Regions from separate parts of the Chryseobacterium sp. JV274 genome, predicted to be linked through region 4. Evidence: riboswitches for the same ligand, from Rfam matches in the RefSeq annotation. Region 4 holds a riboswitch; each other region holds the start of a gene.
The links. A riboswitch is a leader RNA that binds a small molecule or an ion and turns the genes downstream of it on or off. The one in region 4 is predicted to bind S-adenosylmethionine.

Region 1: another riboswitch for S-adenosylmethionine. It lies ahead of CHRYMOREF3P_RS15850 (SusC/RagA family TonB-linked outer membrane protein); the one in region 4 lies ahead of CHRYMOREF3P_RS16630 (alpha/beta fold hydrolase).
Region 2: another riboswitch for S-adenosylmethionine. It lies ahead of CHRYMOREF3P_RS12940 (TonB-dependent receptor plug domain-containing protein); the one in region 4 lies ahead of CHRYMOREF3P_RS16630 (alpha/beta fold hydrolase).
Region 3: another riboswitch for S-adenosylmethionine. It lies ahead of CHRYMOREF3P_RS12600 (TonB-dependent receptor plug domain-containing protein); the one in region 4 lies ahead of CHRYMOREF3P_RS16630 (alpha/beta fold hydrolase).

What each region holds. Positions count from the first base shown of each region.
Region 1 covers NZ_LR824569.1:3,437,102-3,440,504, forward strand. Annotated here, with positions in the region: gene pckA (phosphoenolpyruvate carboxykinase (ATP)) at 1-69, shown strand, start outside; gene CHRYMOREF3P_RS15840 (hypothetical protein) at 119-556, opposite strand; gene CHRYMOREF3P_RS15845 (type II 3-dehydroquinate dehydratase) at 628-1,035, opposite strand; SAM riboswitch class I at 1,281-1,379, shown strand; gene CHRYMOREF3P_RS15850 (SusC/RagA family TonB-linked outer membrane protein) at 1,463-3,403, shown strand, end outside.
Region 2 covers NZ_LR824569.1:2,803,944-2,807,346, reverse strand. Annotated here, with positions in the region: gene CHRYMOREF3P_RS12945 (alpha-amylase family glycosyl hydrolase) at 1-1,120, shown strand, start outside; SAM riboswitch class I at 1,391-1,496, shown strand; gene CHRYMOREF3P_RS12940 (TonB-dependent receptor plug domain-containing protein) at 1,591-3,403, shown strand, end outside.
Region 3 covers NZ_LR824569.1:2,728,867-2,732,269, forward strand. Annotated here, with positions in the region: gene CHRYMOREF3P_RS12600 (TonB-dependent receptor plug domain-containing protein) at 1-1,892, opposite strand, end outside; SAM-I-IV-variant riboswitch at 2,190-2,287, opposite strand; gene CHRYMOREF3P_RS12605 (outer membrane beta-barrel family protein) at 2,406-3,403, shown strand, end outside.
Region 4 covers NZ_LR824569.1:3,597,191-3,600,593, reverse strand. Annotated here, with positions in the region: gene CHRYMOREF3P_RS16635 (ACT domain-containing protein) at 1-526, opposite strand, end outside; gene CHRYMOREF3P_RS16630 (alpha/beta fold hydrolase) at 526-1,470, opposite strand; SAM riboswitch class I at 1,537-1,643, opposite strand; gene CHRYMOREF3P_RS16625 (MGH1-like glycoside hydrolase domain-containing protein) at 1,832-3,403, shown strand, end outside.

The DNA of each region.
Region 1 (3,403 bases), 160 kb from region 4:
TACTGTGATACTGAAGAAGGTAAGAAATTAGTTGCTTCAGGACCTCAGTTACAGGAACAGACTATCTAATAGTTCTCTATAACATATAAAAAGCCTCATCACAGATGAGGCTTTTTTATTAATATTTTTGACAGCTTTCAATCAATTCATCCTGTTCATCAAGTTTTATGACTGTTGATTTGATTGATTCTTCAGTTAAATGTTTTATGATCATAAAATGTTTTGAAGAAAAGTAAGATTCTTCGTCCAATATCTTATCTAAATACTTTGGAGTAGTGAAAGTCATCCAGTATTTTGCTTTGTTGGAAAAGGTAATAGTTACTTCTATGGCATCAGATTCAATATTTTCTATTGGATCATCTATGTTAATAGAAATTATTTCCGGATCATTGTCTGCACTAAAATAAAATTGTGAATACCATCTCAGTTTTCCTTCGTCATTCCAGATTCTTATATTTTCATCATTTATTTCTTCAACGATATAAGATTTTCTCTTCGTTAATTGCCCGGAATATATGCCAATGCTTTTACAGTAAATCTTATCCTTTATCTTCATAAATTATTCTCTTTTTATACATAATTATCTGTGAGAATCTGTGCTATCTGTGGGAAAATATAGACTGAAAATTACTTCAGGCTCAATAAAGCCAATCTGTACCCATCCATTCCAAAGCCGGATAAAACAGCATCTGTATTCGCTGCCGTTACAGATTTCTGGCGGAATTCTTCTCTTTTGTATATATTGCTGATATGTACTTCTACTTTTGGCTTGCGGATATTCTTTAAACAATCAGCGATAGCATAAGAATAATGGGTAAATGCTCCCGGGTTAATTACCACTGCATCAAAATCATCCTCCTGAAGTCTGTTGATAAGCTCGCCCTCAATATTGGACTGATAATACTGTATTTCATGAGACTGAAACTCGGATTTTAAATTTTCCAAATAACTTTCCATGGAAACATTTCCATAAATTTCCGGTTCCCGCGTGCCCAAAAGATTGAGATTAGGCCCATTTATAATCAAAACTTTCATCCTATAAAATTAAAAAGTTTTTTCAATTAATAATACAAAAATTAAGATGTCCTCAAATATTTGTTCCATTGAATTATTAATAATGATATTTGTCATGTTTGAATAAATGGTAACGGCTACAACTCCTTATTGTAATGAGTTTTATTAAAATTTTATGTTAATTATTAAAAATTTATCATGAAAAATAAATAAGTCTACTTGTTTTGTAGACTAAAAGTTTTTAGCTTTGCAAACATATTTCGATCGGCTTATAAAGAAAGATGGAGGGAACTGACCCCGTGAAGTCTTAACAACCTACCCATTGGGCAAGGTGTTACGTTCAGCCTTTTAAGGAAAAATAAGCATTTGGTTTATCGTATTTATCGATGCCCTTTGCTGACTTTTCTGCAAAGGGCTAAATTTTAATATATGATAAATAAAATTGATTATGACTAGTAAAACTTTATTTAATTCTAAAGCTTGGATACCTCCGGTTGCTGCTTTTTTTCTGGGAATTACCAGTGTAAATGCACAGAATTCCAAGCCGAAAAAAGATAGCCTTCATGAAAAAGAGATTGATGAAGTAGTAGTGGTAGCTTACGGAAAAGCGAAAAGAAACAGCTATACCGGTTCCGTGGCTACAATTTCCAGCGATAAAATCAATAACAGACCTGTAACGAATATTACGAAAGCATTAGAAGGACAGGTTGCAGGGATTCAGACTACCAGTGCATCAGGCCAGCCAGGTGCGGTTTCCACGATCCGAATCAGAGGAATTGGTTCAATAAGCGCTTCCAGCGATCCGTTATATGTAGTGGATGGAATTCCTTTTGATGGAAATCTGAACTCTATCAGTCCCAGCGATATCGAATCTATAAGTGTTCTGAAAGATGCTACAGCAAGTGCTTTGTATGGTTCAAGAGGAGCAAATGGGATTATCATCATTACTACAAAATCAGGTAAGAAAGGGGAAGCGAAAGTTAATTTTAATATCAGTCAGGGATTCTCCGGAAGAGCGGTAAAAGACTATGAGCAGGTAAATACAGATCAGTATTTTCAACTTTACTGGGAAGCATTGAGAAATGGATATCAATCCGGGAAAGTTTCTTCTCAGCAGGCAGCTCAGATGGCAACAGACAACCTTGTTTCTTCATTAGGGATTAATCCATATGGGACAGCTTATCCAAAGCCGGTAGGTACAGATGGAAAACTATTACCTGGCGCATCACCACTTTGGAATGATGACTGGAGAGATATCTTGCAGAGAGTGGCTTCAAGAAATCAGGTGGATCTTGATATCAGCGGAGGAAGTGAGAAAAGTAATTATTTCTTCTCTCTGGGGTATCTGGATGATAAAGGAATGGCAATTGAATCAGGATATAAAAGATATAATACCCGATTGAAAATCAATTCTGAAGTAAAAAAATGGCTGAATGTTGGGGTGAACTTAAGTTATACAAACAGTATTCAGCAGGCACCTACTTCTTCGGATTCCAAGGCCAGTAACATCATCAATGCGGCAAGATTTATTCCTTCATTCTATCCTTATTATGAAAGAAATGCTGACGGAACTTATATTTTGGATGCTGATGGAAACCCGATTTATGATTTTGGAAAATACAGACCCACGAATGCGCTTCAGAATCAAAATGCCGCAGCAACCTTACCATTAGACAAAAACGAAAATAAAGAGGACAACTTTTCAGGGAAAGGATTTATGGAATTTACTTTCTTGCCGGAGTTAAAATTCAAGACGAGCTTCTCTGTGGATTTGGTGAATTATAACGGACATTATTATTCAAATCCATTATTGGGGCAAGGCGCAGAGATTGGAGGATCGGTGACGAAAACCAATACCAGAACGCTTTCTTATACAACAAGTAATATTCTGACGTATGATAAAAAGTTTGGAAAACATCATGTCAATGCATTAGCAGGGCACGAATTTTATAAATATGATTATCAGACAATCTCCGGAACAAGAAGTCAGTTCTCACTGCCTTACTATTATGAGCCGGATGCCGCTTCTTTACTGGGAAGTTTCAGCGGAAACAGTAATAAATTGAGTTTATTGAGTTTCCTTGGAAAAGTAGAGTATGATTACAACAATACCTATTTCTTATCTGCATCAGGAAGGGCAGACAGTTCATCGAGATTTGCAAAAGATAACAGATGGGGAAGATTCTGGTCAGTAGGAGGTTCATGGAAAATTTCAAACGAAGAATTTGTCAAAAGTTTAAATGTTTTCAATCAATTGACATTGCGTGCCAGCTATGGAGGACAAGGAAATGATAAACTGCTTAGACCAAACGGACAGCCGCTTTATTATGCTTATCAGGAGTTGTACAGATTTATCAGCCTTGGTGGAGAACCGGGAACAACACTGGAA
Region 2 (3,403 bases), 790 kb from region 4:
GTGGGCAATCGATCCCAATTCTTACATGATTTTTGAGCATCTGGGAACGGATGCAGAAGAACAGCAATGGGCAAACTACAGGGTAGCAGAGGGAAAAGGAGTGATGCTTTGGAATAAACAAACGGAGCCTTATAACCAGAATACCATGGGATATAAAGACAACAGTAATTATGACAGAATGAACCATAGTCTTCATGGGTTTACCAATATGCGTGCTGTAGGGTACGGAGAAAGTCATGATGAAGAAAGATTGATGTTTAAAAATCTTGCATATGGTGCTGCGAACGGTAGCTATGACGTTAAAAACCTTAATACAGCTCTTGAAAGAATGAAAACTTTCGGTGCGACATTCTTTACTATTCCAGGTCCGAAAATGATCTGGCAGTTTGGGGAATTAGGATATGAATTCAGTATCAACAGATGTGCTGACGGTACTATCAATAACGGGTGCAGAACGGATGAAAAGCCTGTTGCATTTACTTTAAACTATGATACCAACGTAAACAGAAAAGCTGTATATGATATATGGGCTAAAATAATCACGATCAGAAATACCCATCAGATTTTTAAAACTAAAACGTACAGTATAGAATCCAATAATCTGATTAATGATCCGGACGGATTGATCACAAGAATTTATCTCTATGATTCGGCTATTACAACCGGGATAAAAAATGTTGTCGTACTGGCCAATTATGATATATCTGCAAAAAATGTTGTTCCTTTCTTTCCTTACACAGGGCAATGGCAGAATCTCATGGATGACAGTATTTCGAATATCGCCTCTACCACGGCTCCGATAACTTTACAGCCAGGAGAATTCAGGATTTTCGGGAATTATGGAGGTGCACTGTCAACAACAGATCCAAATACTGTAAATAAATTATCACTTCAGATCGCTGATAATCCAATACAAAACGGAGTGGCGAAATTAATTTTTAATAAAGCAAAAAACGGAGAAATTTTGATTTTTGATATGACGGGTAAAAAACTGGATTCATTCAAACTGAATAAAGAAAACGGAACTTATGAAATGAAAGTCAGTTATCCTGCAGGAACTTATCTGGTGCAGTTGAAATCGGAAACCGGAATTGCCATTCAAAAGATGATAATCAGATAAAAACAAATTATGAAGTTGTTTAGACTTAAAAATGTAGGATATATTGAAACCATTAAGAAGGATTTAAGAAATAAAGTGTAGTTAAGATGAATCATTCTGATTTTTAAGCTTAAGGCGAAGCTTATCTTAATACTCTTATCGCCTTACTATAATCTTAATGTTTCAAAAATAAAACTTTAAACAAGTTCTATAAAATAATAAAAGGCAAATTTGCAGTGTAGCAGATTTGCCTTTTTTGTCTATTTAAAAAAATAGTCTACTTTTGCAGTAGATTTATCAAGAAAGGTGGAGGGATTTGGCCCAAAGAAACCTTAGCAACCTGCACGATTCGAGAAGTGTAAAGGTGCTAATTCCAACCCTGAGGGGGAGATAAGCGAAGTCAATATTCTTATATGAATTCCATTTCTTGAAGTCTTGTATATCTGCGGAAAAATCCGTCAGACTGTAATTATTAATTGGCAAGAACAAAAATGAAAAAATTAAGTACAGCTGTATTATTGCTTGGGGCAATTTTGGTTGCTGCTCAGGAGAATGAGGAGAAAGGAAAACAAATAGAAGATATTGTTATCGTTGGAAACCGTAATGTAAAAAGAACAAAACTGGAAACACCGGTTCCTGTAGATGTTATCAATATTGACAAAATTCAAAGGAGTTCTCCGCAAATGACTGCTCAGGATCTTCTGAATTATGTTATCCCATCGTTTAATTCCGTAAGACAGTCTGCTTCTGATGGTACGGAACATATTGATCCTGTAACCTTAAGAGGAATGGGCCCTGATCAGGTTCTCGTATTGCTGAACGGGAAAAGAAGACACACCACTTCTTTAGTCAATTATCAGAATACCGTGGGGAATGGCTCTGTAGGAACAGATCTGAGTACAATTCCTGTTATTGCTATTGATAGGATAGAAGTGTTAAGGGACGGAGCTGCAGCACAATACGGTTCTGATGCCATTGCAGGAGTGATCAATATTATTCTTAAAAAAAATACGGGAGCCTCAGCAAGTCTTACGTATGGATTGACCGGGAGAAATGATGGAGATACCTATCAGGCAGGAGCCAATTATGGTACTTCATTAGGAAAAAAAGAGGGTTATATCAACCTTTCTCTACAATTAAGCCACAGAGGAAAAACCACAAGAACTCAAAATCACGATCTAGATATTTTCGGAGATAATTTCGCTTACGCCTTTGCAAATGATCCTGAAGCGGCAAGAGCTGCAGATGATGCGAAGATTAAGGAGCGGGGATTGTCACGTGATGATTTCAATTTCCAGATTGGAGATGCGCAGATCAGGCAGGGACAGTTGTTTTTCAATGCAGAATATCCTTTTAACGATCAATTTAAAATCTATTCTTTCGGAGGTTTTAGTATCAAAGAAGGAAAAGGCTTTGGTTTCAGAAGACTGCCGAGCGAAACATCCAATGTGGTTTCATCCATTTATCCGAACGGCTTTCAGGCAACTCTTGGATCTCAGGTATATGATATTTCCTATGCTGTAGGAGCAAAATATAATGTCAATGATTGGGTATTAGATCTAAGCAACACATTCGGAAGTAATACCTTCAATTATAATGTAAGCAATACCAATAATGCTTCTCTCGGGGTAAAATCGCCAACCCGGTTTTATGCAGGAGCCCATAGTTTTCTTCAGAATACCGTGAATCTTGATGTTTCCAAAAGTATAAACCGTTTCAATATCGCATTTGGGGGAGAATTCAGGTTTGAACAATACCAGATCAAACCAGGGGATGAAGCTTCTTATACCCAATATGATATCAATGGAAATGTAGCTACAGAAGGGTCAACAGTATTGGGTGCGGGTGGATCTCAATCTTTTATCGGGTTTTCTCCAAACAATACCTTGAAAAAAGACAGACACTCAACTGCTGTGTATGCGGATGTTTCCTATGATTTAGATAAAAAATTAAATATTGACGCCGCTGCCAGATTTGAAAATTATTCAGATTTCGGAAATACGTTGAATGGAAAGCTTGCCGTTCGATATGAGTTCGTAAAAAATTATGCAATAAGAGCTGCCGTTGGAACAGGATTCAGGGCACCTTCCCTTCAGCAGCAGTATTTCAATAATTCATATGCGGATATTTCTACTTCAGGCTCAAAGATTGTTACCAAAGGAATATTCAGTAACGATAGCGAAGCCGCCAGAATTCTGGGATTTGATAAACTCAAACAGGAAACTTCTGTCAACGCGAGTGCGGGATTTACCCTGAAACCTTTACACAATTTAACGGTCGCTATAGATGGATACTGGATTAAAG
Region 3 (3,403 bases), 870 kb from region 4:
TGTGTAGTTTTTCCCTGTTGAATCAGTGTAGAAGTAGAACTATAATAGATTTGTGCTAAAGATGGTGCTCTAAACCCCGTAGAAACAGCACCTCTCCAGTTTAGATTGGGAGCCAGCTTTACATTGGTTGCCAGCTTATAATTGAATGTAGATCCGAAGTCTGAATAATTCTCATATCGTAAAGCTCCTTCCAGCAGCCATCCGTCAGTAACCTCCAGCTCTGCATCTGCATAAGCCGCAATACTGTTTCTGTTTCCGGAGACTGCATTTTCCGGACTAAACCCTGGAAAAACCTGAGCTCCGGCCGGTCTTATATTTCCAAAGAAATCGGTTACTTTTTCATTTTCAGGGGTTTTAGCGGTTACCACACGTCCATAAATATCATAAGAAGCATAAGAATTTTCTTTTCCAACATTTACTTTATAGTTTTCGTGTCTGTATTCACCTCCAAATGCAATGTTCAATCCTTTCAGGACATCATATTTTTTGGAAAAGTCAAGATTGATGGTATTTTGTGAAAACTCAGAGCCTCCGGCATCAAAAGTTCTTGGAGAACTGTCTGTAAGTGATGCATTAAAGGTATTTACCACCCCAAAACTGAAGACGTTTTTCCCGAATGTATTACTGAAGTCCACATTCCAGCCATTCCATTTCCCTTTAATTCCTGCAGCGAGAGAATAATCATTTACGGTTGCTTCAATCTGAGGAAGATATCCGTTGGGAGTCACTGCATTGATGTTTCTTTCAGTATTAGGAAGTCTGTAAAATCCTCCGGCATTTCCAAGGCGGTAGCTGTAACCTCCAAATGAGTAAACCTTCCATTCCTCATTAACAGGAATTTCAGAATTAAAGAAGAGCTGTCCGGATTGCAGCTTAGACTGTCCTGCTCTCAGACTGAAATCTTTTCTCTCTAATCCTCTGTAATTAAGTTCCTGGGAGGTAAAATCTTTACCTAATAATTTTTGAAGGTCCGAAATACTATTTGCTCCCGAAATCTGAGACTGAAAATCCGGTGCAAAATATCCAACCTTACCTGCATATTGTTTAATTGTATTGATAATCTGCTGAGTATTGGAAGTATTGGTAATATTTTTATACAACCCATCAATATTCACTCCATCCTGTAATGCTCTGTAATTAATGGCATTATAGGCATTGAAAATATCTCCTTCTCTTACTCCGGCTCTGGAATAAGGGTCGCGGTATTGGGCAGAACCTGTAACGTTAAAAAATCCGGTCTGTCCAATTTTAGCTCCATAATTAAGGTCTACAGAAATGGTCTGTCCATCCACTCCTCCGGAGAAATTATTGGCAACAGGTGAAGCATATCCACCTAAAAACACCTGTCCGGAAAGCCCCAATCTTTTTTTCAATCCAAGGTTAACGACTCCAGCAATGGCATCAGAACCATATTGGGCAGAAGCTCCATCTCTTAAAACCTCAATTTTTTCTAAAGCAAAAGCTGGAATAGCATTAAGATCGGTTCCCACAGATCCTCTTCCCGGTGTGAGGGTAACATTAATCAATGAAGACTGGTATCTTCTTTTTCCATTGAGTAAAACTAAAACCTGATCCGGACCTAAACCTCTTAAAAGAGCAGGATCTACAAAGTCAGTTCCATCGTTAACCGTGTGAGAAGTGGATGAAAATGAGGGTACAATATAATTTAAGGCCTGGCTGATACTATTAGTCGGGCTCTGTTTTAAAATTTTTGATATATTAATGATGTCTACCGGAACAGGTGTATCTGTCAATGATCTTCCGGAACCTCTTGATCCAAGGATGACTACATCTTCTATTTTCTTAGATTGTAACGTGTCCGTCTGTGCGTAATAAAATGTAGAAATAAGCGCAATAGAAGGAACAAATATTTTTTTCTTGAAATTATGCATGTTATTTGTTGTTTACTTTTTGTTGTTAAAAATTGTTTTTTGAGCAATACAAATCCCGTATCCCTAAATTTTAAGGTTACATAAATGTTCGAAATGTTTGTATTATTTTTTAGAAATAGAAAAGGCTAGAAGCAACAACACATGCGCATATAGAAATGGCATGAAAACATATGGGAATAATGAAGATTCACTTCATGATCCGAAGAATAAAAGATAACTGATGTAAGGAGATTTCCCTTGTCTTTAAACATTTGAATTTAACTTTAAAACAAAAATTCAAGATGGGATAATGATAGAATGATAAACATTTTTTCCGGAAGATCCGGCTTATCGATTGCAGCACCTTGCTTGTTTTTGCAGGTTGCTATCCCATCTAGAGATTCTTGATAATTACCCGGCAAAGATATAATTATTTCGTAAATAAAAAAATATTTAACCTAAAATTCGATTTTCAACATTTTAGCGTAACAAATTATCTTTTTCAGCGTCTAACCGGATATCAGTAAAAACATTATGAAAAAAACGATTTTCGCGTTATCCTTATTAAGCTCTGTTTTTGTCTTTTCACAGGAAAAAAACAACAAACCTCAGGAAAAGCAGATTGAAGGTGTAGTCATCACCAAAACTAAAAAAGCAGTTGAACAAAAGGCAGACCGTACTATTTTTGACTTTTCCGAGCAACCTCAGCTGAACAACGGAAACGTATTGGAAGGAATAAAAAAGCTTCCTGGACTGGTATCTACCGACATCGCAGGAATGATGTACCAGGGAAAAATGCTGGAAGTATATCTTAACGGAAGACCTCTGAACATCACATCCAATGAATTGAACTCCTTTCTTGAAGGAATGCCTGCCAATTCTGTAGAAAGAATTGAGGTAATCACTCAACCCGGCGCTGAATTTCCGGCTACATCCGGAGGTGCAATCATGAATATCATCACGAACAAAAATGCCAATAAATATTTAACTGCTACGTATTCCGGAAATTATTCTTTCACAAATTATGACAAGTATAGAAGCAGAACGACCAACTCCGTTAATTTAAATGCCAGAAATAAATATTTCGGATGGCAGCTGAATGTTGGTCAAAACTACCGTGAAAGTATGCTGAACGGCCAACAGGATGAGCTTTTAACAAGTCATACCGACAGATACGGACGTGGGTATTTTGCAAAATCAGGATTGACTTTTGATTTAGGACAGGACAGATTATTATTAAACTACGATATTTACCACAATAATAATGACAATTATACTTTAAGTAACGGTCATGGAGATTTACCTTTTCAGAACAATCCAAAGGATTTAAGAGAAGCTTTTTATACATCTTCTGATGTGGCCCATACCAATAGCTTGAGACAGGAAGCTGTTGTAACGTATCAGAAACGTTTTGCTGACAAATCTCAAAAACTGGACTTTCAGTTTGGCTACACAAGATCAGACAGTAAATTCTCTCAGGACAATTATTTTCAGGATGGTATATTTGCTGCAGCTCCCAATCCTCCAATTAA
Region 4 (3,403 bases):
ATACCTGTTGTATCAGAGTTTTTCCTACATTTCCGTGACCTATAATTGCTAAATGAACTGTCTTTGGCTTTTTGAAAATTTCAGACTCGATGATATTTCTGGTTTTTTCATCCTGTGAAGAAGTTACTACGATGTTGACCCTGTTTTCTCCCGCAACCTGATTCAAAAGTAATGGGAAAACATTGTTTCTTGCCAGCTCAGCAAATACTTTATTGAAATCTTCTGCTACAAAACCGATCACAGAAACATTATTGATACTATAGATCTGAGAAACTTTTCCAGATTTTCTTTCTGCTTCAAACTCATCAATAAGACAAGCAACTGCTTTTTCTGCATCAATTTCCTGAACCAAGATAGAAATTCCGTTTTCTATGGCCTGTTGGGAAATTACTCCTACACTGATACGCGCTAAGGTAAGCGCTTTAAAAATTCGTCCGTCAATCCCGATTTCTCCCAGGAAATCTTCTCCTTCAAATTTGATGATTGATCTGTTCTTCAAAAATTTTATTTCGTTAGCATTTTTCATTACTTCTGTAAAATGTTTTTAATGATATTATTTAATTGTTGATATTCCATTAAGAAGGCATCATGCCCGTGTATAGATTGGATCTCGTGATAAGAAACATTCTTATTTTTCTCTTTTAAGTTTTCAAAACACATTCGGATTTCAGAAGCAGGAAAGAATAAGTCTGTATCTACGGAGATCATGTGCATTCGTGCCTGTATTTTATCCAGTGATGGTTCATCAGCATTAATATTCATTAAGAGATGATTCATCAGTTTGTACGCTTTTAAACTAAATCTTTCGTTTAGTGCATTACCATGATAAACCAACCAGTCTTCTGATTCCAGACATTGTTTGTCCTGGTTATATTGGTTTTGAAATCTGTCATTGAGCGACTGTGGTGTTCTATAACACAGCATGGCATGAATTCTTGCTTTCTGTAATGGTTCTTCTTTATCATTCAATAAAAATTTCTGAACCAGACATTGTGCATGAAGCCAGTCGTGTGTTCTGTAATCACAGGCAATAGGAATAAATATTTCTGCAAGATCCGGCTGCTTGGCAAGCATTTCCCAGGCAATTCCTCCTCCCAGAGAGCCCCCAATAATGGCGTATAGATTTTTGATATGTAAAGCTTCAAGCCCTTTTAGAAATATCGCAGCGATATCTGAAGGCGTGAAATCTTCATAGTCTTCAATTAAAAAATTGTCATAACCGTTTCCGGGTATATTGAAACACAGAACTGTATATTGATTGGTATCAACAATCTGATTTTCTCCTACCAATTGTTTCCACCAACCTTTTTCTCCGGATACATCTGAGTTTCCGGTAAGTGCATGATTGATTAAAACAATGGGTGCTGTAAACAGATCTTTCCCAAAAAGCTGATAGCTTAACGGGATATGGTATTCCTTTTGGGAATTGGTTTGATACGAAAGATTTATATAGTTTAATTCTGTTTTCAATTCTATTATATTTTAATACAAATACAATTGAAAATGCCACAGGAAATGGCTGAAAAGAACTTCAGTAAGTTATCTGTCCAAAATACTTTGGTAGAACGTAGCACCTTCTTTGCTTGCGCAAAGGGTTGCTAAGGTTTCATAGGGTCTAATCCCTCAACCTTTCTTGATAACATTTTCAATATTTGAATGAACGAATGATGCAAAGGTAGTTCTTTTCTTTTAATTTCAAAAAAAAAATATTTTAATATTTAAAAAAGCCCTTAAATACAAGTATTTCAAAACTATATTAATAATTGTTCAGATGAAAAAAATTGGAATTATTTTTCAAAAAAACTAACTTCGTATGGAAAAATGATGAGATATGACCGCCGAAAAAGAAAGATTACAAGATACTAAATGGAAAAACTGGGGACCTTATGTAAGCAACCGACAGTGGGGAAATGTACGTGAAGATTACAGCTCAAACGGGAATGCCTGGGATTTTACCAATCATAATAATGCTGAAAGCTATGCTTACCGCTGGGGAGAAGAAGGCATCGCCGGAATTTCTGATGTAAAGCAACTTTTCTGTTTTGCTTTTTCATTCTGGAACAAGAAAGATAAAATGGTAAAAGAACGATTCTTCGGATTGAGTAACCCTCAGGGAAATCATGGTGAAGACATCAAAGAAATCTTTTATTACCTGGACAATACGCCTACCCACAGCTATATGAAAATGGTGTATAAATATCCGATTAATGAATTTCCTTACGATGATCTTGTTATAGAAAACGGAAAACGAAGCAAAAAGGAACCGGAATATGAGATTTTCGATACCGGAATTTTTGATAACGATGAATATTTTGATATTTTCATTGAATACTGTAAAGCCGATCACAACGATATCTTAGCCAGAGTCACCGTTTGTAATCGAAGCCAGCATGAGGCTCCTATTCTGGTAGCTCCCACAATCTGGTTCAGAAACAACTGGAAATGGGGATACAATACTTATAAAGGAGAGGTTAATGCGTCTCATGACGGAAGTATTAATATTGGTCATGACAGCATTTCGATCAAAAAGCTATATTCCCGAAACTCAAATGCACAAAGTGTATTTTGTGATAATGAAACCAATACTTCCAAACTTTACGGAGCTCCCAAAGCAGAGAATACTTATTTCAAAGATGGAATCAATAATTTTATTATTCATCAGGGAGATACTGTAAATCCTGAAAAAAGAGGAACAAAAGCTTCTTTTCTTATTGATGAAATTATTGATGCTGGGGAATCAAAAGTTTTTGAGTTCAGGTTGTCTCCTGACGAAATGGATGAACCTTTTGACAGTTTTGATCATATTTTCAATATCCGTCAAGCTGAAGCCGAAGAGTTTTATAACGATATTCAGAATGATACAGTAAATGAAGATGAAAGAAATGTTCAGCGACAGGCTTTTGCAGGGCTTCTTTGGAATAAACAGTTCTATCATTACAATATCGGAAAATGGTTGAAAGGAGATCCCAATTTTGAGGCTCCAAGAAATTTCAACGAATATGTAAGAAATACAGAATGGAATCATCTTCATAATAAGGATATCATTTCCATGCCTGATAAATGGGAGTATCCATGGTATGCTACGTGGGATCTGGCATTTCACTGCGTCCCTTTCTCCATTATAGATGCGGAATTCTCCAAAGGACAGCTTTTATTACTTACCAAAGAATGGTACATGCATCCTAACGGACAGCTTCCTGCTTATGAATGGAACATGAGCGATGTAAACCCGCCTGTACATGCCTGGTCTTGCTTCCGTGTTTTTAAGATTGATGAAAAAAACAATGGAAAGCCGGATTTATTATTTTTAGAAAAAGTCTTTCAGAAGTTGTTGCTGAATTTTACATGGTGGGTCAACAGAAAGGATAAAAATGGTAAAAATATTTTCGGAGGCGGCTTCCTT